2 regions of the Rummeliibacillus sp. TYF005 genome follow, and region 2 is predicted to be linked to the other one. Evidence: riboswitches for the same ligand, from Rfam matches in the RefSeq annotation. Region 2 holds a riboswitch; the other holds the start of a gene.
The links. A riboswitch is a leader RNA that binds a small molecule or an ion and turns the genes downstream of it on or off. The one in region 2 is predicted to bind preQ1.
Positions count from the first base shown of each region.

Region 1: another riboswitch for preQ1. It lies ahead of CW357_RS07255 (QueT transporter family protein); the one in region 2 lies ahead of CW357_RS14430 (VUT family protein).

Region 1 covers NZ_ML122550.1:9,556-25,897, reverse strand. The annotation lists gene CW357_RS07280 (MetQ/NlpA family ABC transporter substrate-binding protein) at 1-560, shown strand, start outside; gene CW357_RS07275 (hypothetical protein) at 669-1,307, opposite strand; gene CW357_RS07270 (L-threonine 3-dehydrogenase) at 1,553-2,500, shown strand; gene CW357_RS07265 (YflT domain-containing protein) at 2,662-2,988, opposite strand; gene CW357_RS07260 (long-chain fatty acid--CoA ligase) at 3,307-4,914, shown strand; gene CW357_RS07255 (QueT transporter family protein) at 4,976-5,461, opposite strand; PreQ1 riboswitch class I at 5,469-5,513, opposite strand; gene CW357_RS07250 (ABC transporter substrate-binding protein) at 5,805-6,809, shown strand; gene CW357_RS07245 (ABC transporter permease) at 6,826-7,848, shown strand; gene CW357_RS07240 (ABC transporter ATP-binding protein) at 7,841-8,638, shown strand; gene CW357_RS07235 (hypothetical protein) at 8,962-9,492, shown strand; gene ilvA (threonine ammonia-lyase IlvA) at 9,581-10,840, opposite strand; gene CW357_RS07225 (ATP-dependent helicase) at 11,023-13,185, shown strand; gene bshB2 (bacillithiol biosynthesis deacetylase BshB2) at 13,390-14,082, opposite strand; gene CW357_RS07215 (YojF family protein) at 14,099-14,452, opposite strand; gene CW357_RS07210 (ABC transporter permease subunit) at 14,667-15,437, shown strand; gene CW357_RS07205 (magnesium transporter CorA family protein) at 15,507-16,342, shown strand, end outside.
Region 2 covers NZ_ML122575.1:849-17,190, reverse strand. The annotation lists gene CW357_RS14470 (hypothetical protein) at 85-726, opposite strand; gene CW357_RS14465 (basic amino acid ABC transporter substrate-binding protein) at 1,243-2,034, shown strand; gene CW357_RS14460 (amino acid ABC transporter permease) at 2,049-2,789, shown strand; gene CW357_RS14455 (amino acid ABC transporter ATP-binding protein) at 2,786-3,508, shown strand; gene CW357_RS14450 (ribonuclease H-like YkuK family protein) at 3,562-4,095, opposite strand; gene purU (formyltetrahydrofolate deformylase) at 4,438-5,316, shown strand; gene CW357_RS14440 (DUF4181 domain-containing protein) at 5,400-5,759, shown strand; gene queC (7-cyano-7-deazaguanine synthase QueC) at 5,823-6,476, opposite strand; gene CW357_RS14430 (VUT family protein) at 6,494-7,027, opposite strand; PreQ1 riboswitch class I at 7,195-7,239, opposite strand; gene CW357_RS14425 (aldehyde dehydrogenase family protein) at 8,028-9,509, shown strand; gene CW357_RS14420 (3-hydroxyacyl-CoA dehydrogenase) at 9,579-10,427, shown strand; gene CW357_RS14415 (CoA transferase subunit A) at 10,446-11,156, shown strand; gene CW357_RS14410 (3-oxoacid CoA-transferase subunit B) at 11,116-11,817, shown strand; gene CW357_RS14405 (enoyl-CoA hydratase/isomerase family protein) at 11,837-12,613, shown strand; gene CW357_RS14400 (acyl-CoA dehydrogenase family protein) at 12,626-13,774, shown strand; gene CW357_RS14395 (thiolase family protein) at 13,841-15,034, shown strand; gene CW357_RS14390 (hydroxyacid dehydrogenase) at 15,053-16,036, shown strand; gene CW357_RS14385 (tartrate dehydrogenase) at 16,056-16,342, shown strand, end outside.

The DNA.
Region 1 (16,342 bases), on a different contig from region 2:
ACTCTATCTACTTAGAAAACTTTAACAAACAAAATGGAACAAAAATCAAAGGTCTAATCATTGTACCAACAGCACCAATGGGCTTTTTCTCTAAAAAATATAAATCAGTCGATGATATCAAAGATGGAGCAACAATTGCCATTGCAAACGACCCATCAAACTTAGCTCGTACTTTAAAATCTTTACAAGATCAGGGACTAGTCAAAATTGATGATAATATTGACCAATTAAAAGCTTCTACAAAAGATATAAAGGAAAATCCTAAAAACTTAAAATTCAAAGAAATTGAAGCAGCAGGACTTCCTCGTGCTGTAGAAAGTGCGGATCTAGCTGGTGTACCAGGAAACTTTGCATTAGCAGCAGGTATGAAATTAGACGATGCCGTATTCCTAGAAAACATGCCTGATCAATTCCGTAATGTCGTAGCAGTGCGTGAAGCAGATGAAAATTCACAACTTGCAAAAGATCTTAAAGAAGTTGTTGAATCTGATGAATTTGAAAAAGTAATCGATTCACAATTCAAAGGATTTGGTAAACCTGATTGGATGAAAAATAAATAGAATCAGTCCTAATCGCATATGTTCGATATAAACAAAAAGGGAAATTGCCTGGCGCAATTTCCCTTTTTATATGGGCTATTCAATATTCTTTTATAGAAAAGCAGCCAATCAGCTTTTCATTTTCCCTTCCATTTCTTGAAAGCTATAAACGAGCAAATACTTTTGAATACCTCTAGCTTGTTTAATAGCTTTTGTTGAATGATACTTAAAATTTTTCCTATCTTGTTGTTTAAAAGAGATTAAACTTTCAATGGAAGGCGACATCCACTTTTCTGTGAATTTGGGTATTAAAGCTTTAGCTTGTTCATAGTTTCCTAAAAATACTTCACTGTGGGCAATCATATAGCTTTGGAATGGTTCTCTTGTAATTTGCTTTGCTTCAGATAAGGCACGATGATAATCCTTCTCTAGCATTGCAAGTATAGAAGCGTAGTTATGCTTGACGTACGGTTGCTTATAGGAGGTGATTATTTTTTGTAGAGCGGCTTTTTGTTCGGCGACAGTCTGATGTGCGATTGCATAAGGGTATGCATAGAGAGAGCGATGCTTATTTGATTCAAGAAAATGTTCCACTTTTTTTAGATTGTTTGTCCATAATAATGCGTTGAAGTGAGGATACATGGTAAATGAAAAAACATAAAGAAAAAGTAAAATGAAAATTAGCCATTTAGATATATCCATTAATAGCAAAAAAGTACAAGCGATAATTGCAAATAAATAAATCAGTGTCAATTTCCATAATTGCATGAGCTTCACTCCTTTTCATTTATTATAATTAAAATATTCAAAAAAGTCTTTTTGTATATGTGTTCTTTTAAGAGAAACAACTATTGTGTTTTTAAAGAATACAATATATAATATTTTTAACGAAAAATATAGTAATAACGTTAAATAAAAGCGTTATTAATGTACACTCTAAAAATACAGTTGTATTTTTATAAAATATGTACACTCCAAAAATACATATGTAGTTGACAGAAGGAGGAGTAACAATGAAAAAAATTATGATTACTGGTGCATGTGGACAAATTGGATCTGAGTTAGTGGCGAAATTACGCGATGAATATGGTAAGGATAATGTGTTGGCGACAGATATAAGAAAAGTATCTACACAAGCAGGACCGTTTGAGGTTCTTGATGTCATGGATGCTACACGTATGCACGATATAGCAAAAGCATTTGGTGCCGATACAATGATGCATATGGCGGCGTTATTATCTGCAACTGCAGAAGAAAAACCACTATTCGCTTGGAATTTAAATATGGGTGGCCTTGTTAATGCATTAGAAGTTTCTCGTGAATTAGGTTTACAATTCTTCACACCAAGTTCTATCGGTGCATTTGGACCTTCAACACCAAAACATAATACGCCTCAAGATACTTTGCAACGTCCAACAACCATGTATGGTGTTAACAAAGTGGCTGGTGAGCTTTTATGTGACTACTATCATACTCGTTTTGGATTAGATACACGCGGTGTCCGTTTCCCAGGTTTAATCTCAAATGTTACGCCTCCTGGTGGTGGTACAACAGATTATGCTGTTGATATTTACTACAAAGCTGTACAAGAAGGAAAATATACGTCTTATATCGCAAAAGATACTTACATGGATATGATGTATATGCCAGATGCCTTACAAGCAATTGTTGACTTGATGGAAGCAAACCCAGATAAGTTAATACACAGAAATGCCTTTAACTTAACAGCTATGAGTTTTGAACCTGAACAAATAGCTGCTTCTATTCGCAAACAAATGCCTAAATTCAAAATGGATTATGACGTAGATCCCGTTCGTCAAGCGATTGCAGATAGCTGGCCAGATTCTCTTGATGCAAGTGCCGCAAAAGAGGAATGGGGATTTAACGCAAAATATGATTTAGATGCAATGACAATAGATATGCTAAAAAAATTAGAAAAAAAAATTAGCCATTCAGCATAATTTTGAACAAAAAGAGAATCCCATTCTGGATGAATTGGGATTCTCTTTTTTATGAAATAAAGGAGTGCCAAAAAGAAATAAAACACTCTAAAAAAGAAATAAAAACCACCAAAAAGAAATAAACCTCACTAAAATAGAAACAACAACGCCTAACTAAAAATTTATTGCAATCCTTTAGCGATAATAATAAGTTTACCTTGATCTAACTCTTTTTCTGCAACAGCTGCTTCTTCTTTGCTTAACCCTATAGCTTCCATTTGGTTGCGAAGTTCGTTTCCACGAGAAACGATAATATTTTTCATCGTATTAAAAAAGCCTTGGTCCTTCATCCCTACTTCAGCAGTTTTGAAAGCATTAGTAATATCTTCTTCACGTTCATCGTAGTGGGCAAAAACATAAATACTATCACGTTTAAGACCTTGTGATTCCAACTTCTCAATCTGACTTTTTGCTTGAACTACATTTTCTACAGAAAAATTATGAATCATAAGCTTCTCCTCCTATTTGAATTCTCCTTAAGTTATTCCCAAAAGTGACAAGAATACACGTTGTTTTCATATTTTCAGCGTACATCGGTATAAAATATTTTAATCTACTACCATATATTCACACATAATTCTCTTAAGAAATCATAGTATTAACTAGATTGAATTGATTTCATTATTTTTAAACTTTTTAAATAAAGTTTACTAATGGAATTGGGTCTCATATAGATAAATGCATAATATGGATGGAAAATATCTACATTATGTGAAAACTTACTTGATGTGTTTTTAAAAGTATTTTTACAAAGGAGATGATTTAACATGATGCAAGCACCGTTAGTATTAACAGATTTCGTAAAGAGGGCAGAGCGTTATTTTCCAAAGAAACTCATTATTTCAAGAACGGCAGAAAATACGATTCATCGTATAACTTACAAGGAGTTTGGACAACGTACTAGAAAGTTAGCAAAAGCTTTAACGAAATTAGGCATGAAGAGGGGCACAAAGGTTGGTTCTTTTGCATGGAATCATCATCGACATTTAGAAGCATATTTTGCGGTTCCTTGTGCAGGAGCAGTTCTTCACATGATTAATATCCGTCTCTCACCAGAACATATTATTTATATTATCAATCATGCAGAAGATGAGATTCTATTAATTGATGGGGATCTATTTCCATTGGTAGAAAAGGCAATTCCAATGTTAAAGTCAGTAAAACATATTGTCGTCATGCAAGATGGATTAGAACTACCTGAAACAACGCTAGAGAATGTTCATTCATACGAACAATTACTAGCCGATGCGGGAGAGGATTACGAATTCCCAGAGGACTTAGATGAAAATATGCCAGCTGGGATGTGCTATACAAGTGCAACTACAGGATTTCCTAAGGGCGTTGTTTATACGCATCGTAGTTTAGTACTTCACAGTATAGCACTTGGTTTAGCAGATTCACTTGGGATTCGCGAAAGTGATGTGGCTATGCCAGTTGTTCCAATGTTCCATGTAAATGCATGGGGAATGCCTTTTGCTGCAGTTAATTTTGGAACAACTCAAGTATTACCAGGCCCAATGTTCACGCCAGCATTATTATTAGATTTGATAGAACAAGAAAAAGTGACATTAACAGCCGGCGTACCAACAATTTGGCTAGGGGTTTTAAAAGAATTAGAAGGGAATCCTAGAGATATTTCTTCTTTACGTACCATTATAAGTGGTGGATCAGCTTCACCGAAAGGTTTGATCAAAGCCTTTGAAGAAAAGTATAACGTACCATTTATCGTAGGCTATGGTATGACAGAAACTTCACCGATAGTTAGTTTATCTACCTATACTACTGAAATGGAGCAATGGTCAAAAGAAGAAAAATTAGACATTCGTGCAACACAAGGTTTAACAGTATCTTTGATCGAAACTCGTGTTGTAAATGAGACTGGTGAAGTGCCTTGGGACGGAAAGACGATGGGTGAGTTAACAATCAGGGGACCATGGATTGCCGACGAATACTATCGTGACGAAAGAACAGCAGAAGCATTTAAAGACGGTTGGTTATATACAGGAGACATCGCAGTCATGACACCTGAAGGTTATATTAAAATAACTGATCGTGTAAAAGATCTGATTAAGAGTGGGGGAGAATGGATTTCCTCGGTAGATCTTGAAAACGCTTTAATGACACATGAAGATGTGTTTGAAGCAGCCGTTATTGCGATACCAGATGAAAAATGGCAAGAAAGGCCGTTAGCATGTATCGTTCTAAAAGAAGGAAGAACAACGACAAAAGAACAATTACTTACCTATTTAGAAGGACAATTTGCAAAATGGTGGGTACCAGATCATGTAGTTTTCTTAAAGGAAATCCCTAAGACATCTGTTGGGAAATTCCTAAAAGCAAAACTTCGAGAAGATTTAAAAAGTCTAAAATTATAAAATTACAAAAGAGCAATTTCCTATGTCAACCTGACAGGAAATTGCTCTTTTTTATAAAATACTAATCTATTAATCGACCAAAGTGAATGCGCTTATTAAGTGCTGATATAACGGGAATTCCGACAGCCATTACAACAAATTCACCAACAGCTACTGTCAACCATGTAAATAGGAATGGTAGATTTAACGCAAGATTCAACTCAATTGCAATGATGAACATTGTAATCGTGAACACAATTGTATTGAAAATCATGCGAGATAGTTGGCCTTTGATAAAGCGAGCCGAAAAAATAGTAATGCTAAGTGCTAGAATCGATTGTCCTACACCAAATACTAAATCATACGTTCCAAGTGGTGAGAAAAGATTAGTGACAACTACACCAAGTACAATGCCAATCATATATTTTTTGTTAAAAACAACAAGATGATTGAACATTTCTGATATGCGAAATTGTACATTTGTAAAGCCAAAGGGCGCAATAAGCATTGAAACCGCAACGTAAAGAGCGGCAATAATTGCGCTAACTGCTAAAGATTTTGTCTTCATTATTAAGTTCCCCCTAGTTTTTTTACGTGGGATGGTCTCGAACCACGTTACTTTTAATCAACCAAAAATCAATTCTAAATCTATGAAAATAGAATGTCAAACTTTCATTAATTAAAAGAGTGATTAAATAGGCTATTGAGTACATTAAAAAATTCACAAATTAGACACAAATTAAAGGAGGACTCTGGAACTCCTTATACGCCAATGATTCAACGGGTTGAAGCGCTAAAGTTTAGCGTCTTAAAGTTTTCAAATATTCTAAATATTATTGACTATTGTAAGAGCATTCTGTAATATTACAATAATTCTTTATTATATAGAAGAAAAATAGGGGGATTGCTATATGAAGAAAACAAAAAAGTATGTATTACTTTTAATAACAGCTATAGTCGTTTTAGCCTTAGCAGCATGTGGTAGCAAAAATGATTCATCATCTAACAAAGAAGATTCAAATGCAGGGGCAGATAGCAAAACATATAAAGTTGGTATAACACAAATAGTGGAGCATCCATCATTAAACGAAGCTACAAAAGGATTTAAAGCAGCACTAAAAGATGCTGGTTTAAAAGTTGAGTATCAAACAGAAATTGCGCAAGGCGATCAAAGTGTTAATACAACAGCAGCTAATAATTTAGTAGGCAGCGGAGCGGATTTGATCTTTGCAAATTCAACACCAAGTGCTCAAGCTGTAGCAGCAGCAACATCTGATATCCCAATTGTGTTCACATCAGTAACAGATGCAGTAGGGGCAGAATTAGTTAAATCAATGGAAAAACCAGGTGGTAACGTAACAGGAACGGTAGATACACATCCTGAAGCAATTCCAGATACTGTGAAGTTCTTATCCGAACAATTAGGGGCTAAAAAAGTAGGAATGGTATTTAACTCTGGTGAACAAAATTCACGAGTACAAGTTGATAGAGTGAAAAAGGAAGCAAAAAATGCTGGAATTACAATAGTAGAAGCATCTGCATCTACATCAGCGGAGGTAAAACAAGCGACAGAATCACTAGTTAGTAAAGTTGATGCAATTTACATTATTACTGATAACACAGTAGTATCAGCTCTTGAATCTGTATTAGATGTAGCAAATGACAAGAAAATTCCTGTCATGGTAGGGGAATTAGATTCAGTAGCACGCGGTGGTCTTGGAGCATACGGTTTCAGTTATTATGATATTGGTTATGAAGCTGGACAAAAAGCTGTAGAAATTCTAAAGGATGGTAAAAAGCCAGCAGATATTCCTGTAGCATACCCTGCAAACTTAAAGTTGGAAATTAACAAAACAACAGCAGATAAAATTGGCGTAGACATTAAAGAAGAATGGAAAGCAGAAGTAGTTAAATAGATTGGAGATGATTCATGTGTTTACAGCAATTTTTGGCTCAGTGGAGCAAGGGATCATCTACGCTATTATGGCACTCGGAGTGTATCTAACATTCCGAGTGTTAGATTTTCCTGATTTAACAGTAGACGGCAGTTTTGTAACAGGTGCCGCAACCGCAGCAACAATGATTACACTAGGATACAATCCGATTATTTCCACATTATGTGCAACATTAGCTGGCTTTGTTGCCGGTTCAATTACAGGCCTCCTACACACTAAAGCAAAAATCAATCCACTACTATCAGGGATATTAATGATGATTGCTTTATACTCCATTAACTTGCGAATTATGGGATTGACTATAGATACAGCTGTTGGACGCCCGAATATTCCACTCGCAAACTCAGATTCACTTTTTACTCTATTTTTTGGATTTTGGGAAAAGCTTGGAATAGATACTGCTTTAAACAACATGTTACTAAGCTTAGGTGTAGAACATGTTCCGAATACATGGGGCACAATTTTTATCATGTTCGTTTTGACATTTGCGATTAAGTTTACCTTCGACTGGTTCTTAAAAACAGAAGTGGGTTTAGCAATTCGTGCAACAGGAGATAACGACAAGATGATTCGTAGTTTCTCTGCAAATACAGATACACTAGTGATTTTAGGGTTAGGTTTATCCAATGGACTGGTTGCACTATCAGGCGCTCTAATTGCACAATATGGTAAATTTGCTGATGTTGGAATGGGAATCGGCATGATCGTTATTGGTTTAGCTTCTGTTATTATTGGGGAAGCCATTTTCGGAACAAAGACAATCGTTCGTACAACATTTGCTGTCATTTTCGGTGCGATTATTTATCGAATTGTTCTTGCATTAGCATTACAAGTAGAGTTTTTAGATACAGGAGATATGAAGTTAATCACAGCAATTATAGTTGTCATAGCATTAGTAGTACCAACGCTTCGAAAAAAACGGAAAGACAAGGTTCGAAAAGCAAAACGTCGTGCAGAACGTGCTTTAGCAGAAAGACGGGAGGCGAAGACAATTGCTTAACCTAAAAGGAATCAACAAAATCTTCAATGAAGCAACGCCCGATGAAAAAGTAGCTCTAGATAATATTACTCTAGACTTAAAAGAAGGGGATTTTGTCACGGTTATTGGTAGTAACGGTGCTGGAAAGTCAACAATGATGAACATGATTTCCGGAGCTTTACTTCCTGACTTTGGGCATATAAAAATTGATGGTAAAGATGTAACAAGATTACCAGAATATAAACGTTCACAATTTATAGGTCGTGTATTCCAAGATCCAATGGCAGGAACAGCGCCAACGATGACAATCGAGGAGAACCTTGCCATTGCGTATTCGCGTCATCAAAAACGTTCACTACGTATTGGTGTAAATAAAAAACGTAGAGAATTTTTTAAAGAATCTTTAGCAACCTTACATTTAAATCTAGAAAATCGCTTAAATGCGAAGGTCGGTCTTTTATCAGGTGGGGAACGCCAAGCATTATCACTATTAATGGCAACTTTTACTAAGCCTAATATTCTCTTGCTTGATGAACATACAGCGGCACTTGATCCATCAAGAGCGGAACTAATCACGAATCTTACTAAACAACTTGTTGAAAAAGATAACCTAACTACATTAATGGTAACGCATAATATGCAACAAGCCATTGACTTAGGAAATCGACTAATTATGATGGATAAGGGACAAATCATTTTAGAAGTAGAACCATCAGCGAAAAAAGATTTACAAATCGATGATTTAATGGCCGAATTCCAACGTATACGTGGAGAGAAAATGGTGTCAGATCGAACTCTATTAAGTGTTTAATAAGGAGAAATATCGGTGACTTTCTGTTTTACTTTGAACGGAAAGTCGCCTTTTTCTCTATTTTTTACATGATTTGTTTGAAATTGAAACCGTGCACCCGAAAATCGTCTTTCTAGAAAGGAAATTTATGCTTTTAAATAAAAAACTTAATATTAAATCGAATCGCTCATACTCATACGCCTAAGAAAATGAATTATTATAGCCTAAAGGATATAATTAAATTAAGTTTAATAAACAAAAAAGGTCCTGCAAACAAATATCCGTTATAATAGAATAAATTCAGTTACCATTAACGAATCTACCAAGAGTCGAGGAGCATTCATATGAATAAATTTTTGCCAAATTTATGGAGTACACTTTTATTATTAGTCGTAGGCTTTTTAACAATTGTTGGTGCTATTGCTCAAATTGCTAACAATCCGGATTTAACTAGTTGGACATGGCGTCAATTTGTTATGCTTTTTGTTGGAATATGTGTTTATTTTTCATTTTCATTTTTAGGCTTTTATTATTTGATTGCTCGTATAAAGAAACGTGGGATTTGCTGGGACGATGAAGGGGTTAAGATAGATTTTAGTCATCATAAAATCTATTGGTATGAAATTGAAGATATACAATGCATAAATCATCCTGGCATTGGTAGATCAACGGTTATTTCTACATCGGAAAAGTATGGAAAAGACATCCAAAAGCGCCTTAGTAAATGGAACCCGACAGTGTCTGGTTACTCTTTTGATATATTTTGGGTTAGCGTACAAAATGCTAAAACGATGCATGAACAGCTTCTAAATGAGTTTGAAAATCATAAAAAAAGTAAAGTATCAGCATTTCATAACAACTATTCAATACAGTAAAACCTCCAAAGATCATGGCTTCTTTGGAGGTTTTGTTACGTTACGTAGGAAGATTTCAATTTGTTTTATTTAAAGTTAAGCTACATACTTATACTAATAATGCAAATAGTGTACTATCATTGTTTACTTCTTTGAAAGAAAATCCATTATGCTTCATGCGATCGAGTAATCCTGCATAATCTTCAGGATTTTTTAATTCGATGCCTACTAGTGCAGGACCACTTTCTTTATTATTTTTCTTTGTATATTCAAAGGTTGTAATATCATCCTCTGGTCCTAATACTTCCGTTAGGAATTGGCGAAGTGCACCAGCTCGTTGTGGAAAACTAACAAGGAAATAATATAATAATCCTTCATGAATAAGTGATTTTTCTTTTATCTCTTGCATACGACTAATATCATTGTTACCGCCACTAATGATACAAACAACAGATTTGCCTTTAATTTGATCTTTATAATAATCGAGTGCAGCAACAGGTAGAGCACCAGCAGGCTCTGCAATAATTGCGTGCTTATTATATAAATCTAAAATTGTCGTACAATCTTTTCCCTCAGGTACTGTAACAATATCGTCTACATACTTTTTACAAATCTCAAATGTTTTTTCTCCAACACATTGAACAGCTGCTCCATCCACGAACTTATCAATATGAGGTAACTCGACTGGATGACCTTCAGCAAGAGCTTCTTTCATACTTGCTGCACCAGCAGGTTCAACACCAATAATAGAGGATTGTGGTGAAAGATTTTTAACGTACGCAGAGATTCCGGAGATTAGTCCGCCGCCCCCAATACTAGCAAATACAAAATCAAGTGGCTCTTCAATATCATTCATCACTTCCACAGCAACTGTACCTTGTCCGGCAATAATATCTGCATCATCGAATGGATGGATGAAAATATGACCATCTGCATCAGAAAACTCCATTGCACTTTTCGCGGAATCATCGAAAGTATCTCCAGCTAAAATAATTTCGACGAATTCACGACCAAACATCCTTACTTGATCAATCTTTTGCTTTGGTGTGGTTGTTGGCATGAAAATATGCCCGTAAATGCCTAAATGTGCACAAGCATAAGCTACACCTTGTGCATGATTTCCTGCACTTGCACAAACAACACCTTTTTCACGTGCTTGTTCTTCGATTGTTTTAATTTTATAGTAGGCCCCGCGAAGTTTAAACGAGCGAACATGTTGTAAATCTTCACGTTTTAAGTAAACATTACTTTCATATTTTTCTGATAAATATTCATTCTTTTGTAAAGGTGTATGTACGACGACATCCTTCAAAAATTGATAGGCGATTAGTACGTTTTCCACCTGTACAGTTTTGTCTTGTACAGTCACATTAAAACCTCCCACTTTCTGTAAGATTCAAAAGAGTTTAACTAATTATAGCTCTAAAAATCCGAAATTTTAAGTCAATTCTAAATATTTTATATAATAATTACAAAAATGATGAAAAAGGTTATACGAACGATATTTTCGTTATAATAGAAAGAACATAATAAGAGGAAGGTTAGTGCAGTATGAACTTTTTTGAGAAGATGCAAAAGTTGACAGGAGTATGTCTGAATGAAGTACAACAAAAAGCTGTACGTTATTCGAAAGGACCGCTATTACTACTTGCATCCCCAGGGTCAGGGAAAACAACAACATTGAATATGAAAATAGGGTATTTATTATTGGTAAAAAAAGTACCTGCACATAAAATTCTAGCCATCACTTTTAGTAAGGCTTCAGCCGTAGACATGGCTGCAAGGTTTGATCAATTCTTCTCATCTGTTATTCGTGAACGTGTTCACTTTTCTACAATTCATAGTATTGCATTTCAAATTGTACGCGAGTATTTCTCTATTCATCACCAAAACTTTGAAATTATTGAGGGAAATCTGAACAATGATTTTGATAAAAAGACAATTTTGCGGAATATCTTCGCACAAAAACGCAATACAATTCCTTCTGAAGATGAAATGGATGAACTAATAACATACTGTAGTTTTGTCAAAAATAGAATGATTCCTGAAGATTCTCTTGTTCAAAAAAAGACGATGATGCCAGGGCTTGTAGATATGTATAAACAGTACGAAGCTTTTAAGGTCCAATATCCAGGATTAGTGCTATTAGATTTTGATGATATGTTAACTTATTGTTATAAAGCATTGAGTGAAGACGAGTTCTTACGAAACAAGTATCAACAACGATTTGAATATATTTTAACGGATGAAAGCCAAGATAACTCAGTTATTCAACATGAAATTGTCTATCTTCTAGCTGCTCCACAATTTAATATTTGTGTAGTAGCAGACGATGATCAGTCGATTTTTATGTGGCGGGGAGCAGATGTAAGAAAGCTTCTCAATTTTAAAAAGATCTATCCAAATGCCAAGACTGTGACGATGGCACAAAACTATCGCTCGACGTCAGAAATAGTAGATACTGCAAACGAATTTATTAAAAGGAATCGGCATCGTTATCCGAAGAAGATGTTCACAGAAAATCCAGCGGGTGAACCAATTGAAATTCATAATTTGAAACGCTATGATTTACAACTTAATTATGTTGTTGGTGAAATACAAAAAGCAGAACATCCATCAGAAGTTGCTATTTTATATCGCAACAATAACTCAGCCATTTTACTGTGCAATAAGCTAATGGATGAAGGCATTCCCTTCTATATGAAAGATGTTGAGTTAAAGTTTTTCCGTCATTGGATTGTAGAAGATATTTTAAATATTATGAGACTTTCTTATAATGATTCGCGCGTCGATATTTTGGAAAAGGTTTATACAAAAATTGGCGCCTATATTAAAAAAGGACAAATTCAACAACTACAAAGAAGTGCTAGTAAAGAATCAGCATTTGACCGGTTGCAAAAAATTGTCCATGCCCCGTACCAAGAGCAAGTGCTAAAAAGGGCAAAGCAAACCATTCATAAACTTCAAATACAAGAACCTTATGAAGCGATTCAAATGATTCGCCAAAAATTAGGATATGATAAGTCCTTAAAAAACATGGCTGAACATTTGCGGATGAATGAGGATAACTTATTCGACGTTTTAAATACATTAGAGCAAATTGCTAAAGAACGTCCAGATCTAGAATCATTTGCCCGACGCTTAAAAGAAATTGAAAAGCTAATGCGAACTTCTAAAATGTATAAAGGCCAAAACGTTGTAACTCTATCAACACTACATAGTTCAAAAGGATTGGAATATGACAGTGTATATATGATTGATTTAATCGAGGGGATTCTACCAAATCATGAGGATATTAAAGAGTACGAATTAGGAAATACAGATGAAATGGAAGAAGCAACACGCCTCTTTTATGTGGGGATGACACGAGCACGTCATCATTTAGAATTGCTAACTTACAATGTTCGAAGTGATGTGCATGTAAAAGAATCACGCTTTGTTCAAAATGTCCGTAGAATCATCGCGCCAGAAGATGTGAAACAAACGACAGCAAGGAAACAACCTAAACGCCCAAGTTATCAAGTAATATCTGAAAATGCAATTACAGATGAATCAGATTTAAGTATAGGACATGAAGTAGAACATCATTTATATGGAGTTGGAAGAATTACAAGCATTACGTTAGACTCAATTGAAATTGATTTTGAATCCGTAGGTCCTAAAAAGTTCATGCTAGATTTTTGTTTGAGTCATGGATATTTAAAAAGAACATAGGCAAATAAGGAATACACAATAATTTTACAAAATTACGATGAGAGTAAAGATCTTTCAACGGAATCTTATAGCAAAAATGACATTGAATATTTTATATCCAGTTTCAATCTGAAATATATTATTGAGGCGTATTATTAAAAAAAGGCTATACCAAAGTATTTAGAAGCATACTTTGGATAGCCTCTTCAAAAGGGACTTCTAATTCTAGAATTTCTCTTCAAAATCTTCATGCCAACGATAAGAATACATACGTTCAATGACAAGCCAGTTATCATCTTCTGTTGCACCTTCATTTTTTCGTTTGGCTTCTTCTTGTAAAATCCAACCAGTTTGTGAAATATGCGCATGCATAGAATTCCATTTAGCTTCTTTGACATCTTGAATATCATTCACGATATCTGGTTCGCCAAGTCCTTCTAGAGTATCGTTTGCAAAAGCAACACCATAAAGACGTGGACGATTTTCTTCAGGGATGCGTCGTACTGCTCGGACTACTGCTCTTGCAGTTGCTTCATGGTCAGGATGAACTGCATAGTTTGGATAGAAGGTAATGATTAGTGAAGGGTTTAATTCGTCAATAAGATCCGTCATCATTTGAACCATTTTCTCGTCATCTTCAAATTCAACGGTTTTATCACGTAAGCCCATCATACGTAAATCTTTAATACCGATTGCATCACATGAAGCTTTCAACTCTTCTTTACGAATAAGTGGAAGTCCTTCACGTGTAGTGAATGGAGGATTACCAAGATTTCGACCCATTTCACCTAAAGTAAGACAAGCATATGTAATCGGTGTGCCTGCTTTTGCATATTGCGCTAATGTTCCAGATACTCCGAATGCTTCATCATCTGGATGTGGGAATACGACAAGAATTTGACGTTCAGGTTGTAGCATGTTTTTTCAACTCCTTTTAATAAGCGAATGGTGTTTCGCTAATTTCTAAAGCAACGGCCAATTTGCCATCGTAGCCATGTCCAGCCATTAATAAGCGACCCAATTCATCTAGTTCATAGTGTGTAATACCTTGTGCGTAAACCCAACCATCATTATGCAGTTTTAAACCAACACGATGAGGTGCATCAGGGGTTACTTTACCTAATTCATAGCTCAATTTTACGTTGCGTATAAAGGCACCTGCATTAAATACTTTTTCATCAAAGTGACTTGCATACGCCCCATTTGTAGTTTCTAAATGTATATAGACATCTTTATTTGCAAAGGAATTCAGAAGTTCTTGCAGCTTTTTTGTATCTACTATTTCCATCAAAATGCTCCTTCCAGAAGATAGAATCTACTCTATAGTATAGAGAATTATTAAAGTAAATGCGATTGCTAAGCATTTTTATAATATAGCTTTTTAAAAAAGGTCCTTACCCTATAGGGCTTTTCGTAAGAAATTGTTCATAAAACTGAATTAACATATGCTATCATTAAAATTATCTGATTATTTTTAATTTTTGTTTTTGGAGGTGTAAAAAATGAAGGATTTTTCTAATCGTCTATTACAACTGATCTGCGCTATTATAGGGATTATTTTGATAAGTGGATTACCAATTTTAATAGAAGGTGTACAAAGTCATACATTTTTATTTACTTTTACTTATTATTTAGACGCTATAATTTTAATGCCTGTACTGTGGATGCCACAAGACGGTTTTAGTAACTCTTTACTGGAGAGAATTATCATTGAAGTCGTAATATTAGCTATGTTGACTGTACCAATAGTTGCTTCGCTAATTAGTAATGAGGCTGCCATATTATACGAAAAGGAATATATTTTAGCATCTAGAACACTTGGGGCAAGTAAGTTTCGCATTATTCGAAAACACTTATTTCCTCAATTGCGAGAAAAACTATTTGTTTTATATGGTCAACAAATTTTGGAGACACTAATAGTTTTTGCACATTTGGGTTTGTTAGATTTATTTTTGGGTGGGACAAAGGTAAATTACAGCCCAATGTTCGGCGATCCACCGATGTCCATATCTTTTGAATGGGCGGGGTTATTTGGTTCAACTTTCGGCTACTTGCAAGGTGCACCTTGGTTACCATTAGGTCCAGCAATTTGCTTCGCATTAGTGATTTTATCTATCGCTGCTATGATCGAAGGATATTCAAGAGCTTCTGTTGTTACAAAATCTTTAGATAGGAAGTTATCTAATCGTAAGGATATTCCCGAAGATGTTGTTGCGTGGAATCAGCAACAACTAAAAGAAAAAATGATTTTATTAAAAGAAAAAACTCGTTAAAAGGCTTTGTTTTCCCTATGTTTATAAAAAAAGTAACTTTGGGGATACTAGGTCAAGGAGGCGAGTAGGGTGAATTTCACATTACCAAGTGTAGATAAAGAAAGTAAAACTTCAAGAGTATGGATGACGTCTATGATGCCTTTTTTATTTGTTGAGAAAGATAATAAGAAGTTGGCAGAAGAATTGTTGGCAAAAGGCTTTAAATTTTTTGATTTGCAAGACGAAACTCAGGAATCTGCCTATTATGGAGATATTAAAATTTCGAATATCGCACTCAATCAAAATTTTTTGCCATACATAGAACGCAGACTATTTCCTAGTAGCGTCGATGAACATGCTTTTCATCGCTTTTCAAAAGCTATTCCTAAAAAAGGTGAAATGGTCATCCATGATCGCCACTATCATTTTCAAATATTAAGCGTAGACGTAATACTTTGTCCATTTGGTGTAGGATTTGCCACAGTACGGGTTGAATTACAAGATAATTATTCGCTGTCTGAAACATTGGATTTTATGCATCACTTCCGTATATTAGAACCGAAAGCTTTGGATGAAAAGGGTGTCAGGCTTTTTGTTTCGTCTTATACTTTTCATACTGTAAATGATCTTTTTATGATGTATCTTTGTCCAGAAATTCAACCGTATATTATTCATGATGAAATTCGTAACGGTTACTATGGTAGTTTACCTTTTTTTGAAGATGAAAGAATGCTGGTCTCGTCATATATCGAGATAGATGAAGATGAATTATCAATCGAACAAATTTACCGGGTAAGCCAATTAGATGGCTTTACAGAAAATGGTCTTCCTTATATCTCTTCAGGTAACAAGGAACATATGAAAGAGTATCTACAAACGAAGATTAACAACCGATATATGCCGAAGTTATGCGACATTACAACAGA
Region 2 (16,342 bases):
AAAACGGAATAGGAGAGGGATATAGTAATTGGGATTGTATCCTAAAAATACCCATATGAGTTTAGTGCTCATATGGGTAAAGAATCATCTTAAAATGAAATTGTATTTTCTAGAAGGGAAATCTGCCCCTAATTTATTGATTTCAACCTTAGCGTTTTCGATGAGATTCCGCGCTTTTGCTTTTGTAGCATCATCTAGTTTTTTAATTTTCTCACTAGGATGGTTCTTCGGTAAAGTAATGCCTAAAGCTTTTAATTGTCGATCGGCTTCCTCTTTGGCAATAGTCCCGTTTTTTACTTTCTGGAAAATTTCTTTGACTTTAGCTTTGGTGTTGTCATCCAATTTTGAGAATTGATCAACTTTTGGATGATGTTTCGGTAAAGTGATGCCTAATTTTTTTAATTGAGCTAATCCCTCTTCTTTTGTAATCTTACCTTCCTTCATTTGTTTCATTATTTCTTTAACTTTTTCTTTCGTTTGATCATCTAACTTTTCGAACATTTCACAATGAGGCTTTTTGGGTACTGTAACACCCAATTTCGTTAAATCTTCATCCAACTTGTTTAGAACGGTTTTCACTTTTTGCTGAGTAGCAGCATCAAGGTTTGAATTTTTTTCGGATGTTAATACATGGTCTTGTGCTGTAGCAGTAAAACTTGGAATAGTCATACTAAGTGTAAGAACACAAGTCAGTATAAACGCCCCTAGTATATTATTTCTTTTCATATGATGTTCACTCCTTCATGTTATGTTTTAATTCTTTTGAATAAAGATTTCTAGTTGAAAATGAACCTTCCTAAATAAAGTTTCACTTTATATTGTCCCATTTTTAGAAAAATAAAAGCATAAAATCGGATTTCTTCTATTTAACATAAGAATGTAAATAAAAATCTTTTATAGCTAAAATATAAAAGGTGGAAAATTAGAAAAAAGTAAAACTATTAATATAGAAGAAACTCAAATAAAATAATAACAAAAAGGTGATTTTACTGAAAAAGACATCCAATCTGATGAGAACTTGATGAGCTTACATAACCAGGATAATTTGTAGACAAAATTTATAAAAATCATAAAATTATTATTGTATTTTTATGAATATCATAGTATATTTATTCTATAATATTTTATAGAAAAATTAATATTGTTTTAATATTCTTAATTTTATATAATGAAATTTAACTAGAAATAGTTATTAAATATTGGGGATATTTCAAAAAATATTAACATCTAGGGGGTTATTTAATGAAAAAGAGAAAGAAATTATTATCGATGATCGTATCAGCGCTTGCAGTATCAATGGTATTAACAGCATGTGGTTCGGATCCAAAAGAATCGAGTTCAGGTGATGAATCAGGAGCAAAAGATAAACTAGTAGCAGGAACAGAAGCTACATTTGCACCGTTCGAATCGATGGATGACAACGGTAAAGTTGTTGGGATTGATGTAGATATTTTAAATGCTATTGGCGATGAAACAGGCAAAAATTTTGAGGTTAAAAATATTGGTTGGGAACCAGTTTTCCAACAAGTAACAAATGGTGAAATCGATTTAGGTGCATCAGGTATTACAATTACAAAAGAACGTAAAGAATCATATGATTTTACAGATCCTTATTTCGAAGCAACTCAATTAATTGTTGTTAAAAAAGACTCAAAAATAAAATCTATTGAGGATTTAAAAGATAAAAAAATTGCCGTTCAAATTAACACAACAGGGCATATAGCCGCAAAAAAAATATTAGGAAAATCAAGTTCTAAAATCAAAGCTTACGAAAATCAACCACTTGCATACCAAGAAGTTATTAATGGATCAGTCGATGCTGCAATTGGTGATAATGCCGTTATACACGAATATTTGAAAAATAATCCAAATGCAAAATTGAAAACAATCGAGGACGATGCTTTTGAAAAAGAATATTATGGATTTATGGTGAAAAAAGGTAATAAAGAAGTACTAGAGGTATTAAATGATGGTCTTAAGAAAATAAAAGAAAATGGTAAACTAGCTGAAATTACAGGCCAAGAACTTAAATAATTGGAGGTATCCAGATGAACTTCTTTGATATGCGCTGGGATATTATCTGGAATTATCGTGAGATATTTTTACATGGTATCTGGGTAACCATTTCTTTAACCATTTGTGGTTATTTAGGTGGTCTTATACTGGGAATCTTATTAGGTCTTGGTAAAACGTCAAAAAGAAAGTGGATTTATTGGCCAGCGAAATTATATGTAGATTTATTTCGCGGCACACCGATGCTTGTTCAAATTTTAATCATCCATTTAGCTCTGATTCCTTCTATTTTTGGTCAGTCTTATGGCTTTATGGTATCGGGAATTATTACACTTATATTAAATAGTGGGGCATATATTGCAGAAATTATGCGTGCAGGTATAGAGTCAATTGATAAAGGACAAATGGAGGCAGCTCGTTCTCTTGGTTTAACGAAAAATAAGGCAATGATCAAAGTGATTTTGCCCCAAGCATTTCGTCGAATGATACCGCCATTAGGAAACGAGCTAATCGCACTTTTAAAAGACTCATCACTTGTAACTGTGATTGCAGCTAATGATATTTTATATGCAAGTAAAGTTGTAGCAGGAGCAACTTTTAAAATTTGGGAGCCATATATAGCTGCTGCAGCTCTATATCTAATCCTAACTTTTGTCTTGACGAAAATTATTGCTTTTATTGAAAAAAGATTTAGCAATAACTTCAATCCTAGAAAGAAAAACACTGGTAAAAAGGGTCATTCGCAAAACAAAGATGAAGGGCAGGTTGCGGCATGATCAAGATTAAAAATTTACACAAAAATTATGGTAACCTGGAAGTTTTAAAAGGTATCGATTATGAAGTAAAAGAGAAAGAAGTAGTATGTGTCATTGGGCCTTCTGGATCAGGGAAAAGTACGTTTTTGAGATGTATTAATTTGCTTGAAGAAATTTCTGATGGTGAAGTTTTTATTGGCGATGTAAAGGTAAATGATCCAAAAACCGATATCAATGAAATCCGTACAGAAGTAGGAATGGTTTTTCAACAGTTTAATCTATTCCCGCATATGACTGTTATCGATAACATTACAATGGCTCCGATACAAGTTCGTAAAATGGCAAAAAAAGATGCAGAGAAATTAGCATTAGAGTTATTAGATAAAGTAGGACTTCAAGAAAAGGCCTACAACTATCCCGAACAACTTTCTGGTGGTCAACAACAACGTGTGGCTATTGCACGTGCCCTTGCCATGAAACCGAAAGTTATGCTATTTGATGAACCAACATCTGCTCTAGATCCAGAAATGGTGAAAGAAGTTTTGGATGTTATGAAACAGTTAGCCGATGAAGGAATGACAATGGTGATCGTAACACATGAAATAGGATTTGCTCGTGAAGTAGCTGATCGGGTTGTTTTCATGGATGGTGGCTATATTGTAGAAGAAGGTCATCCTGAAGAAGTGTTCGGAAATACACAAAACGAACGTACTAAGTCATTTTTAGGCAAAGTTTTATAAATACGAAAATCCATTCAGTGAAGTAGTTAATGAATGGATTTTTTAACTTCCAATTATCTCGTAAACCGATTGGCATAACAGGAGGCTACAAATGCTTCTGGTTTAATCTTTGGCTCTACACCAATGGATTCGATTCTGGCTACCATCTCATTTACAAATTCTCTTGTTTTGTTGCGTTTACCAGCCCCGATATCGATATGCCCCTCCATCGTAAATGTCGAACCCTCATACAAATAGGGAATCACAATATCAATGAGCTGTTTCTTCTTCTCTTCAGTGAACATCGCAACTATTTCTTCGGTAAATGACAGTTCCAACGATATTCTCTCATGTAGATGCAGCATTTTACGTGGTACAATCACTCTTCTAATACAAGCCCATACCCCATGCCCTTCCTCTAGAATGACGATTCCTGTAATAAATACAGTATGAGATTTATGAACTTGCGAATCGGTCCCCACGATTAACCGATAATTCCCTCTAGGGTTTTGATGCATAAAACCCACTATATATTGAAAAACATCCTCAAAAGTCATATTTTTTTCTTGCAGATTTTGAAAAGGATCGTAACGAAATGAAGTGCTCATGTTTCACCGCTTCTTTCCTTAATGAGATATAAATTTAGTTAAGTACAGTATATCCAACTGTTTTTTATTTTGTGCAAGTGAATAACTGCAGTAAATTAAATTGCATGACAACCCGTATCAATATTTGCCCTATAAAATAATTATATTTTTTATAATGTATTTTATTCAGAAATAACAAAGTAAATTGCTAGTAGGATACAACTTCAAAAAGGATTTTATTTTTTGCATTCTGAAATGGTAAGAGGAATCAAAATAAATTAATCAGTTAGAAAGAAAAGACTTGAATATTCTCTATAATTATTTGATAATTTAAAATATACAAAAAGTAGGAGATGTACATAGATGGGGAATTTAAATGATGGTTTAGAAAATCGTGCACGTTTGTTAGTGAAATGCCCGGATAAGCCTGGGATTGTTTCTGTATTGTCTTCATTTTTACATAATCACAATGCAAATATTATTGAATCTAGTCAGTTTTCGACGAATCCAGTGAATGGAACTTTCTTTATACGAATAGAATATCATTGTGATAATTTACAAGAAAAAGCAGATGATATGGAATTGGAATTTAAAGAAATAGCAGAAAATTATCAGATGGATTACCATTTTTATTATCGGAATGTTCGCCAACGTTCTGCAATCTTTGTTTCAAAAGAAACGCACTGTTTGTTGGAATTACTGTGGGAATGGCAAAATGGCGATTTAGACACGGATATTGCGCTTGTAATCAGCAACCATGAAACAGCAAGACCAATGGTTGAAGCATTGGGTATTCCATTCTTCTATATACCTGCTAATAAGGATATTCGTAAACAAGTAGAAGAAGAGCAAATTCGTTTAATGGAAAAATATAAAGTGGATGTTCTAATTTTAGCTCGATATATGCAAATTTTAACACCTGATTTTGTTAATCATTTTAAAAATAGAATCATTAATATTCATCATTCGTTTTTACCTGCATTTATAGGGGCTGGTCCTTATGAACGCGCATTTGCAAGAGGAGTGAAATTGATTGGTGCAACTTCTCATTATGTCACAAATGATTTAGACGAAGGACCAATAATTGAGCAAGACGTTGAACGTGTAGATCACAGAGATAATGCAGCACAGTTGAAAAAAATCGGAGCCAAAATTGAACGCCGCGTCTTAGTAAAAGCGGTGAAATGGCATTTGGAAAATCGAATTATTGTAGAAGGAAATAAAACAATTGTGTTTCACTAGACATTAGGGGCTACCTAAATATAAGGTAAGCTCCTAATTTATTTGCAAATATATATATTCTAAGCAAAGGTTTGTGAAATAAAGTGAAATTTTTAGCGATAGTTTTAATTATAATTTTATTAACGCTTGGATTAGAAGTAGTTTTTAATAAATTATTAGGTGTAGAAAAAAAGAAAATCGCAGATACCCCCGGGAGAGAAGTTGATAGAAGGGGAAGAAAAATTATTCTTGTAAGTATTATATTTTTACTAATTTTAAGTAATGTATTCAATTTTAGTTTTCTTGATACCAAGTGGTGGTGGCTAGGATATTTCATCATTTTAGCTGGTTTCCAAATATTTATGGAATGGAAATATATTAAGAATTCAAAACAATATCTTACAACCATCATTCTCTCTATCTCATGTCTTGTAATGTTAATATTAGCAATTAGATATATTTGAGACTAGATAAAGTAAAAAAGCTGTCCATCGTAGGTTTAAACCTTTCAGGACAGCATTGTTCTATTATTTCATTTTTAAATATTGATCATAACCTTTCAAACGTAAATGGCAAGCTGGACATGTTCCGCAGCCATCACCTTTAATGCCATTATAGCAAGTTAACGTTTTCGTCCGAACATATTCCAATTTCCCCATATCATCTGCCATTTTCCATGTCTCTGCCTTATCTAACCACATCAAAGGCGTATGAATAACAAGCTGTTCATCCATTGCAAGGTTTAAAGTTACGTTTAATGATTTCACAAAATCATCCCGGCAATCTGGATAACCGCTAAAATCTGTTTCACATACCCCTGTAATAATATGTTTTGCTCCAACTTGGTTCGCCAAAACCCCTGCAAATGATAAAAATAATAAGTTGCGTCCAGGCACAAAAGTTGAAGGTAATGCACCGTCTTCCCCAGCTTTAACCTCTATATCATCTCGAGTAAGTGCATTTGGTGCTAACTGATTTAGTAAAGACATATCTAAAATATGATGTTTTACACCAAGTTCTTCTGCTATTTCTTTTGCACAGTCAATTTCTGCTACATGGCGTTGGTTGTAATTAAATGTAACAGCCTCAACTTCTTTAAACGTTTGTAATGCCCAAAACAAGCAAGTAGTACTGTCTTGACCACCACTAAAAACGACAATTGCTTTTTCATCTTTTAACATTGATTTCACCCTCCAATTTAACTAGCAAATTCTGTTTTAGTAAAACGAGTAAAATGTAAAGCCATTACGCCAATAATTTGCATGCTAATTTTAATAATTACTTGACCTAAAATAGCCATCCAAACCGCATTCCAAGGCACCATTCCAGCACCAAGAGGGGATAAACCAATAATGACGAATATGGAAGAATCTAAAATACCCCCGAAAATGCCACTATACATAATTCTCATACTAATTGAAGCTTTTAATCTTGAATAGATTTCAGTATCCGTTGTTTCAGAAACAGCAAAGCTTACCGCACTTGCAAATACAATCCAAAGTGTATCCCCTAGAAGATAGCTAGATATTGCTGAAAGTATTAATGCTAAGCCGATAAAAAGGTAGGTCTTTTTCTTACCATATTTGTTTTGAACAAGATCACGCAGTATAAACGTAGCTCCTATTAGAAAGGATCCATAAGGTATGATGAAAACGCCAAATTGCAAAGGCGCAAAATTCGCTGTTATCACATTTGCTAACACAATTGCACAAAGATATAAAAATATTCTCATTGAAAAGTCTCCTTTGAAATTATGAATTTAAACCATCGATGAAATTACACACATTATGTAATGAACTTTTCAAAATCAAATAAACCCATATCTCACAACACCTCCCTATAGTCTAAAAATAAGGAGGTTGCTAGCAAAATAAAAAACTACATCCCTAAAGATATAGTTTATCCCTAGTTTTTTATAGAGGGTTGTTCTAGTACCTCTCCTACATTTAGTAAGTTTTTATTCAGTTCAAATGTAATTTTACCATAAAATCTCATAATATTGTCTCAGTATAATGGATTTTTTTAAATTTGGCTGAATAAATCTTTATAAAATGAGAAGCAAAGCAGCCTAAAATCTCCAAGAGGGTACGAGTTGATAAAGGAGACCTGAGTTGTGATAAAGGAGACCTGAGTTGTGATAAAGAGAGCCTGAGTTGTGATAAAGGAGACCCGAGTTGTGATAAAAGCAGCCTGAGTTGTGATAAAGAGAGTCTGAGTTGTGACAAAAGAAGCCTGAGTTGTGATAAAGGAACTGAGTTGTGATAAAAGAGACCTGAGTTGTGATAAAAGCAGCGTGAGTTGTGATAAAAGAGACCTGAGTTGTGATAAACAAAGCCCAGGTTGTGATAAAAAGATCACAGTAGTCATAAACAAACCCTAATTGTAAAAAATCCTAAATATCACTTTTCTCATTTTAGCACTATTAATTTAAATATCAGTATAGTCATTTCAATCTATATTCCTATAAATAGCCCTTAAGGCTCTTACATAAAAAATCCCACCACTTTCATTCAATTTAAACCATCGTTAAATTCCTTAATTGGACATACGGTAACAAAATAATTACTACCAATTTAAAATACATCACCATAAATTACTAGAAATCATGCATATCCTTCAAAAATAAAAATATCCTAGTTTTATAAAGCTCATTAATAATGGACAAGTAAAAAATACAAAACGAAGTCAACTAAATGGTAGTTTATAAAACTAAAGTTATCGGAGGGTTCCAGATGTCAAAAGTTTTAAATTATATTAATGGTGAGTGGTTGGAAGGTTCGACAGGAAAGTTTGTACCAGTTATGAATCCTGCAAACGGAAAAGTTTTAGCGGAAGTAACACAATCTACTGATGAAGATGTCCAACTAGCGGTACAAGCTGCAAAAGAAGCACAAAAGTTATGGAGATTAGTTCCTGCTCCTGAACGAGCAGATATTTTATATAAAGTGGCTTATCTATTAAAAGAAAGAAAAGAAGAGATTGCACAAGTTTTAACGAGTGAAATGGGAAAAGTGATTGATGAAGGAAGAGGAGAAGTACAAGAAGCGATTGATATGGCTTATTACATGGCCGGAGAAGGGCGCCGACTCTTTGGTGATACAATCCCATCAGAACTTCGCAACAAATTTGCGATGAGTGTAAGAGTACCTGTAGGCGTTGTTGGCATTATAACACCGTGGAATTTCCCAATCGCGATTGCTTCTTGGAAATCGCTACCTGCGCTAGTAGCTGGCAATGCAGTGGTTTGGAAACCAGCGACAGAAACGCCGATGACAGCGCAAGAGTTTGTGAAGATTTATGAAGAAGCCGGTTTACCAAAAGGCCTTATCAATTTAGTAAATGGTTCAGGAAGCAAAGTCGGCAATGCACTGGTTGAGCATCCAGATATCGATATTATCTCGTTTACCGGTTCAAACGAAGTAGGAAAAGCAATCAATGGCCGTGCTGGGGAATTGTTAAAGAGGACATCACTTGAAATGGGTGGAAAAAATGCCATTACCGTTTTAGAAGATGCTGATTTAGACCTTGCTGTAGAAGGTATTCTTTGGGGTGCATTTGGTACAGCAGGCCAAAGATGTACAGCAACAAGCCGTGTAATTGTACATCAAGATGTAAAGAAAGCATTAGAAGAAAAGCTAATAAGCCGTATTCATGAATTAAAGATGGGCGATGGACTTGATGAAACAGTTAAAGTTGGACCTGTTATCAATAGAGAAGCTTTAGAAAGAATCGATGAATATGTCAAGATTGGCCAAGAAGAAGGGGCAATCCTATTAGCAGGCGGTAAGATCGTCACTGAAAATGGTTTAGATAGCGGCAATTACTATGCACCAACGATTTTCACAAATGTAACACCAGATATGCGTATAGCAAAAGAAGAAATCTTTGGACCAGTAGTGTCAATCATTTCTGTAGAAAATTTAGATGAAGCTGTGAAAGTGAATAACAGTGTAGAATTCGGTCTTTCAAGTGCAATTTATACAGCAGATGTCAATAAAGCCTTTAAAGCTATGCGTGATTTAGATACAGGTATCGTATATATTAACGCAGGAACAACTGGAGCAGAAATTCACTTACCATTTGGCGGTACAAAAGGTACAGGAAATGGTCATAGGGATTCAGGTGTAGCTGCATTAGATGTCTATACAGAATGGAAATCGATTTATGTTGACTACAGTGGAAAATTACAAAGAGCGCAAATAGATAACAATTAATCCAAAAAATAACCTGCAATTTCTACTTTGGAAATGCAGGTTTCTACGTTATACAAGGGGTGACTATAAGTGGAGAAATTAACCGTTGTCGGTTCAGGCATTATGGGAAGAGGAATCGCCTATACAGCAGCAATTAGTGGTTTCAATGTTGTTTTAAATGATGTCAATGAAGAAAATTTAAAGAAAGCACAGTTATATATAGAAAAAGAATTGCTAAAAAGTGCAGAAAGAGGCTACTTAACAAGCAAGCAAGTTGAAATGGCTATGACAAATTTGAACTATACTACAGATTTACAAACAGCTGCTCATGATGCAGACATTGTGATTGAAGCTGTTTTTGAATTAATTGACATTAAGATTGATGTATTTAAAAAACTAGATGTAATCTGTCCAGAACATACAATTTTAGCAACGAATACATCTACGATGAGCCCTACAGAAATTGCAGCTCAAACGTCAAGGCCTGATAAAGTTGTGGCCATGCACTTTTTTAATCCAGTTCATAAGATGAAACTTATCGAAATTATACGAGGGCTGGATACGTCAGATGAAACGGTAGCAAAAGTGAAAGAAATCGGAGCGAAATTAGGAAAAGAAACAGTGGAAGTAAACGAGTTTCCTGGATTCGTCACTAGTCGTATGAATTGTCTTATTGGTAACGAAGCGATGAACATGTTGATGGAAGGTATTGCTTCAGCAGAGGATATTGATAAAGCGATGAAACTAGGATTGAACCACCCAATGGGACCACTAGAACTAGCTGATTTAGTCGGATTAGATTCACGTTTGCGGAATATGGAATATCTATACAAAACATTAGGCGAAAAATATAGGCCAAGTCCCCTTCTTATTAAATATGTCAAAGCAGGTCGCTTAGGGCGCAAATCAGGAACAGGTTTTTACAATTACGAAAGTTAGTAATTGGAGGCGAAAATCGTGAAAATAGGAGAATGCAAGAAGCGAATATCAGCTAAAGAAGCAGTAGAAATGATTCGTAAAGGAGATAGCCTTTTAGTTGGTGGATTTGGTATTTGCGGAACTCCTTTTACTTTAATCGAAACAATCACAGAATCCAATCACGCCAGAGAACTCACTATTATTAGTAATAATTTAGGAGAAGCAGGGAAAGGGTTAGGAAAATTATTAATCTCAAAACATATAAAAAAAGCAATTGGTTCCTATTTCACTACCAACCGCGATGCTGTTAAAGCTTGGAACAATGGAGAACTGGAAATAGAGCTTATTCCACAAGGATCACTTGCTGAAGCAATTCGTGCAGGGGGAGCAGGCATTGCTGGGTTCTATACTAAAACAGGTGTTGGTACAGAAATTGCAAAAGGCAAAGAAGAAAGAGATTTTGATGGTGAAACGTATTTATTTGTAAGGGGAATACGAGCAAAACTGGCGCTTATTAAAGCGGATAAGGCTGATACAATGGGAAACTTAGTTTACGCGAGAACTGCTCGTAATTTCAATCCGATGATGGCAACTGCAGCAGACATTGTCATTGCAGAAGTAGATGAAATCGTAGAAGCTGGTGCATTAGATCCTGAGCAAATCATCACACCTCACAATTATGTAGACTATGTGGTTCTTAATGATCGATATGAAAAAATTGGTGGTGAGTATGTTGAGCGGACAAAGTAATTCAAAAGATGCTCGGATTAGAATTGCTAAAAGAATTGTAAAAGAACTCCATGCAGGTTCGGTTGTCAATCTCGGTGTCGGTATTCCATCTTTAATCCAAAATTATTTAAAACCTGATAGTCATGTTTACCTTCAATCTGAAAATGGTCTTTTAGGAATGGGACCAACACCTCCAAAAGACGAGATCGATATGAACCTCATTAGTGCTAGCAAACATCCCATCTCTTTAGGAATTGGATCTTCCCTTTTTTCAAGTGCCGATTCTTTCGCGATGATCCGGGGTGGCCATATAGATATCGCAGTAATGGGAGCGCTCCAAATTTCCGAAAAAGGAGAAATTGCCAATTGGGCTGTACCTGGAAAGGACATTTTAGGAGTCGGAGGAGCAATGGACTTAGTTGCCAGTGCTAAGAAGATTATAATCGCCATCACACATATTACCAAAGATCAAACACCTAAAATTGTTCAAAAACTTACCTATCCAAGTAGCGGCATTAGAGCGGCAAACCTGATAGTAACAGAAAAAGCCTTGTTTGAGGTGAAAGATAACACTCTTCTATTAAAAGAAATCGCAGAAGACTCTTCATTACAAGAGATCAAACAACTTACAGAAGCGCATTTTATTATATCTGAAGATCTTCAAACGATGAAAATTGACTGAGACTGGGGTGGGAAAATAGATGACATATGCCAATATTCTTGTCTACCAAGAAAAAGAACTTGGTTTTATAGAAATTAATCGTCCTCAACAACGAAATGCTTTAAATATAGAGACATTGCAAGAAATTGAAAAAGCACTAGAAGAGTTAAAAGTCAATCAAGATATCCGAGTCGTCATTATCACTGGATCTGGTGAAAAGTCTTTCGCAGCTGGTGCAGATATTAAAGAATTAAACAAACGAACGATGATTGATGCACTTCAACCCAATATGACTGCAACATATCGAAAAATAGAAGAATATGAGAAGCCTACAATAGCAGCTATTAACGGATATGCCTTAGGTGGGGGATTAGAACTGGCTCTTGCTTGTGATATAAGAGTGGCATCATTGAACGCGAAAATGGGATTACCGGAAGTGGGTTTGGGGATTATCCCAGGAGCAGGAGGAACGCAACGTCTCTCACGAACAATCGGAAAAGGGAAAGCAATGGAACTAATTTTAACAGGTGAAGTTATTTCAGCAGAAGAAGCAAAAAATATTGGACTAGTAAGTGCAGCTGTACCACAAGAGGAACTAATTGAAAAAGCAAAAGAATATGCAAATAAGATTAGTATAAAAGGTCCCTTAGCTTTACGATTAGCCAAAACAGCCGTTAACAGAGGATTAGATATCGAAATGGAAACAGCACTATATTTAGAAAAATTATCTCAAACTATTTTAATGGGTTCATACGACAAACAAGAAGGAACTCAAGCGTTTTTAGACAAAAGAAAACCGCATTTTAAAGGGGAATAGGGGGATGAAGTAATGGATTTTACACTACCAGAAGAAATCCAAATCTTAAAAAAAGCTGTCCATGATTTTGTGCAAGGAGAAGTTGAAAAGGTTGCGATGGAAATTGAAGAAAATGATGAAATCCCTGAATCGATTGTGGAGCAGTCAAAAGAAATGGGGCTATTCGGTTTAAGCATTCCTGAAGAATATGGTGGACTAGGGTTAGATATGGTTGGAAAATGTGCAATCTATGAAGAATTAGGAAAAACACATAATGGCTATACTACATTACTCGGTGCGCATACAGGGATAGGCACGGTAGGGATTGTTGAACTTGGTACAAAAGAACAAAAGGAAAAGTATCTTCCGAAAATGGCCACTGGGGAATGGATTGGTGCTTTTGCATTAACAGAACCAAGTGCAGGTTCTAATGCAGCTAATATCAAAACAAAAGCGGAAAGAAAAGGCGATAAATATATTATCAATGGCTCAAAACACTATATTACAAATGCAGTTTGTGGGAATATTTTTACCGTTATGGCGGTAACAGATCCAAGTAAAGGTGCGAAGGGCATTACTTCATTTATTGTCGAAAAAGATTTTCCAGGTTTTATTGTCGGAAATGTAGAGAAGAAAATGGGGCTTCGGGGTTCTCATTCTGCAGAATTGTTTTTCGAAAACTTGGAGGTTCCAGTAGAAAATGTCCTTGGCGAAGAAGGAAAAGGGTATGTCAATGCACTGAAGATCCTAGCGAATGGTCGAGCTGGGCTTGCTGCAAGAAATCTTGGATCTTGCGAAAAACTGCTGCAATATAGCTTGGACTATGCGATGCAACGTGTTCAGTTTGGAAAGCCAATCTTTGATCAACAAGCGGTTCAACATATGTTGTCCGATATGGCGCTAGAAATCGAATTACTTCGTTCTATGACCTACAGGGTAGCGTGGATGACGGATCAGGGAAAAAGAGTCGTAAAAGAAGCTGCAATGGCAAAGTTATATGGATCAGAAGTATACAATCGTATTGCCGATTTAGCTGTCCAAATTCATGGGGGTATTGGCTATATGAAAGAATATCCAATTGAGAGATATTACAGAGACGCAAGAATTACAAAAATATATGAAGGTACCTCTCAAATCCAAAAAAATATTATAGCAGGAGAACTAAAACGGGAATTTAAATAGCGATCAAAGTAGTAATTGCTGAAAAAGATAGTAATAGTTGTTTACATTTAAAATGGGGGTGCAAGGATGGGAAATGCAGTAATTATTGACGGTGTACGCACAGCAATAGGGCGTATGGGAGGAACACTAAAAGACGTTGAAGCCGACTTTCTTTCTGAAAAAGTTATACGTGAGGTGGTTCAGAGGAGTCAAGTAAATCCGCATCTAATAGAAGAAGTTGTCTGGGGACATGCAAAACAAAGTTCAGATGTACCAAATCTCGCAAGACTCGCAGCATTAAGAGCTGAACTTCCAATCGAAGTATCAGGTTATACAGTTCATAGACAATGTGGTTCAGGTTTGCAAGCTATTAATAATGCCGCACAACAAATTAGTTGTGGTATTTCAGACACGATTATTGCTGGTGGTGCTGAAAGCATGAGTACAGCTCCCTACTATTTAAGAAAGGCAAGGTATGGATATGGAGCAGGCAATGCGGAGCTAGTCGATCCAAATACAGAAAGTCAACCACGTGCACAGCCAATCGAAAAATACGGCAATTTAACGATGGGTTTAACAGCTGAAAATTTAGCATCCAAATACAATATTAGTAGAGAAGAACAAGATGAATTTGCATTAGAAAGCCAACAAAAAGCAGCTACAGCCATTCAAGACGGAAAATTTAAGGAAGAGATTGTTCCTTTTGAAATCAAAAATAAGAAAGAAATCATTCAATTTACTACAGATGAACACCCCCGTTTAACAAGTATCGAAAAATTAGCATCTTTGAAGCCTGTTTTTAAAGAAGATGGAACAGTTACTGCGGGTAATTCTAGTGGCCGCAATGACGGAGCTGCAGCTCTAGTGATGATGTCAGAAGATTTAGCCCTAAAACAAGGATTGACCCCAAGACTTCGAATTGTTGCACAAGCATCTGTAGGCGTGCCACCTGAAATTATGGGGATTGGTCCAGTACCTGCAACATTAAAGGCTTTAAGACTAGCAGGTTTAAAATTAGATGATATTGACTTAGTGGAACTAAACGAAGCTTTCGCAGCGCAATCACTTGCAGTCTTAAGAGAGTTAAATATTGATAAGAAAAAACTCAATGTCAATGGTGGTGCAATTGCTCTAGGACATCCAATAGGAGGAACTGGCGCTATATTAACAGTTAAAATCATGCATGAACTTGAAAGAATTGGTGGTAGATATGGACTTATTACTGCATGTATCGGTGGTGGACAAGGCATTGCAACAATAGTTGAAAATTTAAGAGTTTGATGATTGGAGGAACCGTTTATGTACAATCCAAGAGTTCTTCAAATCCTTTCCATGTACCATCCAGAGGGAGAAAAAATTCTGCTAAAAAATGCAAAAGTAATTCGAACGGATCAGTATGACATCCCACATTTATGTGAACTTGTCAAAGATGTAGAGGGAATTATCCTCCGAGCGCCTGCGAAAATTACGAAGGAAATCATAGATGCTAATCCACGTTTAAAAGTAATTTCAGGTGCAGGTGTAGGACTAGATAATATTGATGTTAACTATGCAACTAAAAAGAGTATCCCGGTCCTTCATGCACCTGCAGTAAATAAAACGTCTACTGCAGAGCACACCGTAATGCTAATACTTGCATTAGCAAAGTCAGTCTTACCTTTTCATAATCAGATGAAGGTAGGCAATTACAATGCAAGAATGGTCATCCCATCTATAGAACTCAAAGGGAAAAAGGTGGGCCTTATTGGCTTTGGTAATATTGCTCAGGAAGTGGCGAAAATACTTATAAATGGTTTTGATATGGATGTTACTGCTTGGGTTCGTACATACAAACCAGAAAAGCATCATGTCGCTAAAGAACTTGGTGTTACCATTCATACAAATATAGAAGAAGTCTTCCAACAAAGTGATTTTATCTCCATCCATTTACCATTAACGGATCAAACAAGACTATCAATTGACCAGCGGCTTTTTTCAATTATGAAACCTTCTGCCTATTTCATCAATACAGCCCGTGGAGCAATAATTCATCAAGAGCATTTATATTATGCACTGAAAAATGGTAAAATTAGGGGGGCGGGTCTTGATGTATTTGACCCAGAACCACCTGATGAAAATTTACCACTTTTAAAATTGCCAAATGTGATTGTAACCCCACATGTTGGAGGAACAACAGTAGAAAGCAATCAAATCATGGCCACTACTGTAGCACAAAATGTACTGAAAGTTTTAGCTGGAGAAAAGCCGCAATATATTGCGAATCCAGAAGTGCTAAACTTGTAAAAAGAATAGGAGAATGATGATGGATCAATATTCAATAGCTTTAATTCCCGGAGATGGAATTGGCGTAGATGTTGTAAGAGAAGGAAAAAAGGTATTAGATACGGTTAGTGAATTGCATGGAGGTATTTCATTTTCATATAAGGAATTTGACTGGAGCTGTGAATACTATGCCAAGCATGGTCGAATGATGCCAGAAGATGGCTTGGATCAATTAAAAGATTTTGATTCTATTTTTCTTGGTGCAGTTGGATACCCAGGTGTGCCAGATCACGTATCACTTTGGGGACTTCTATTACCAATAAGAAG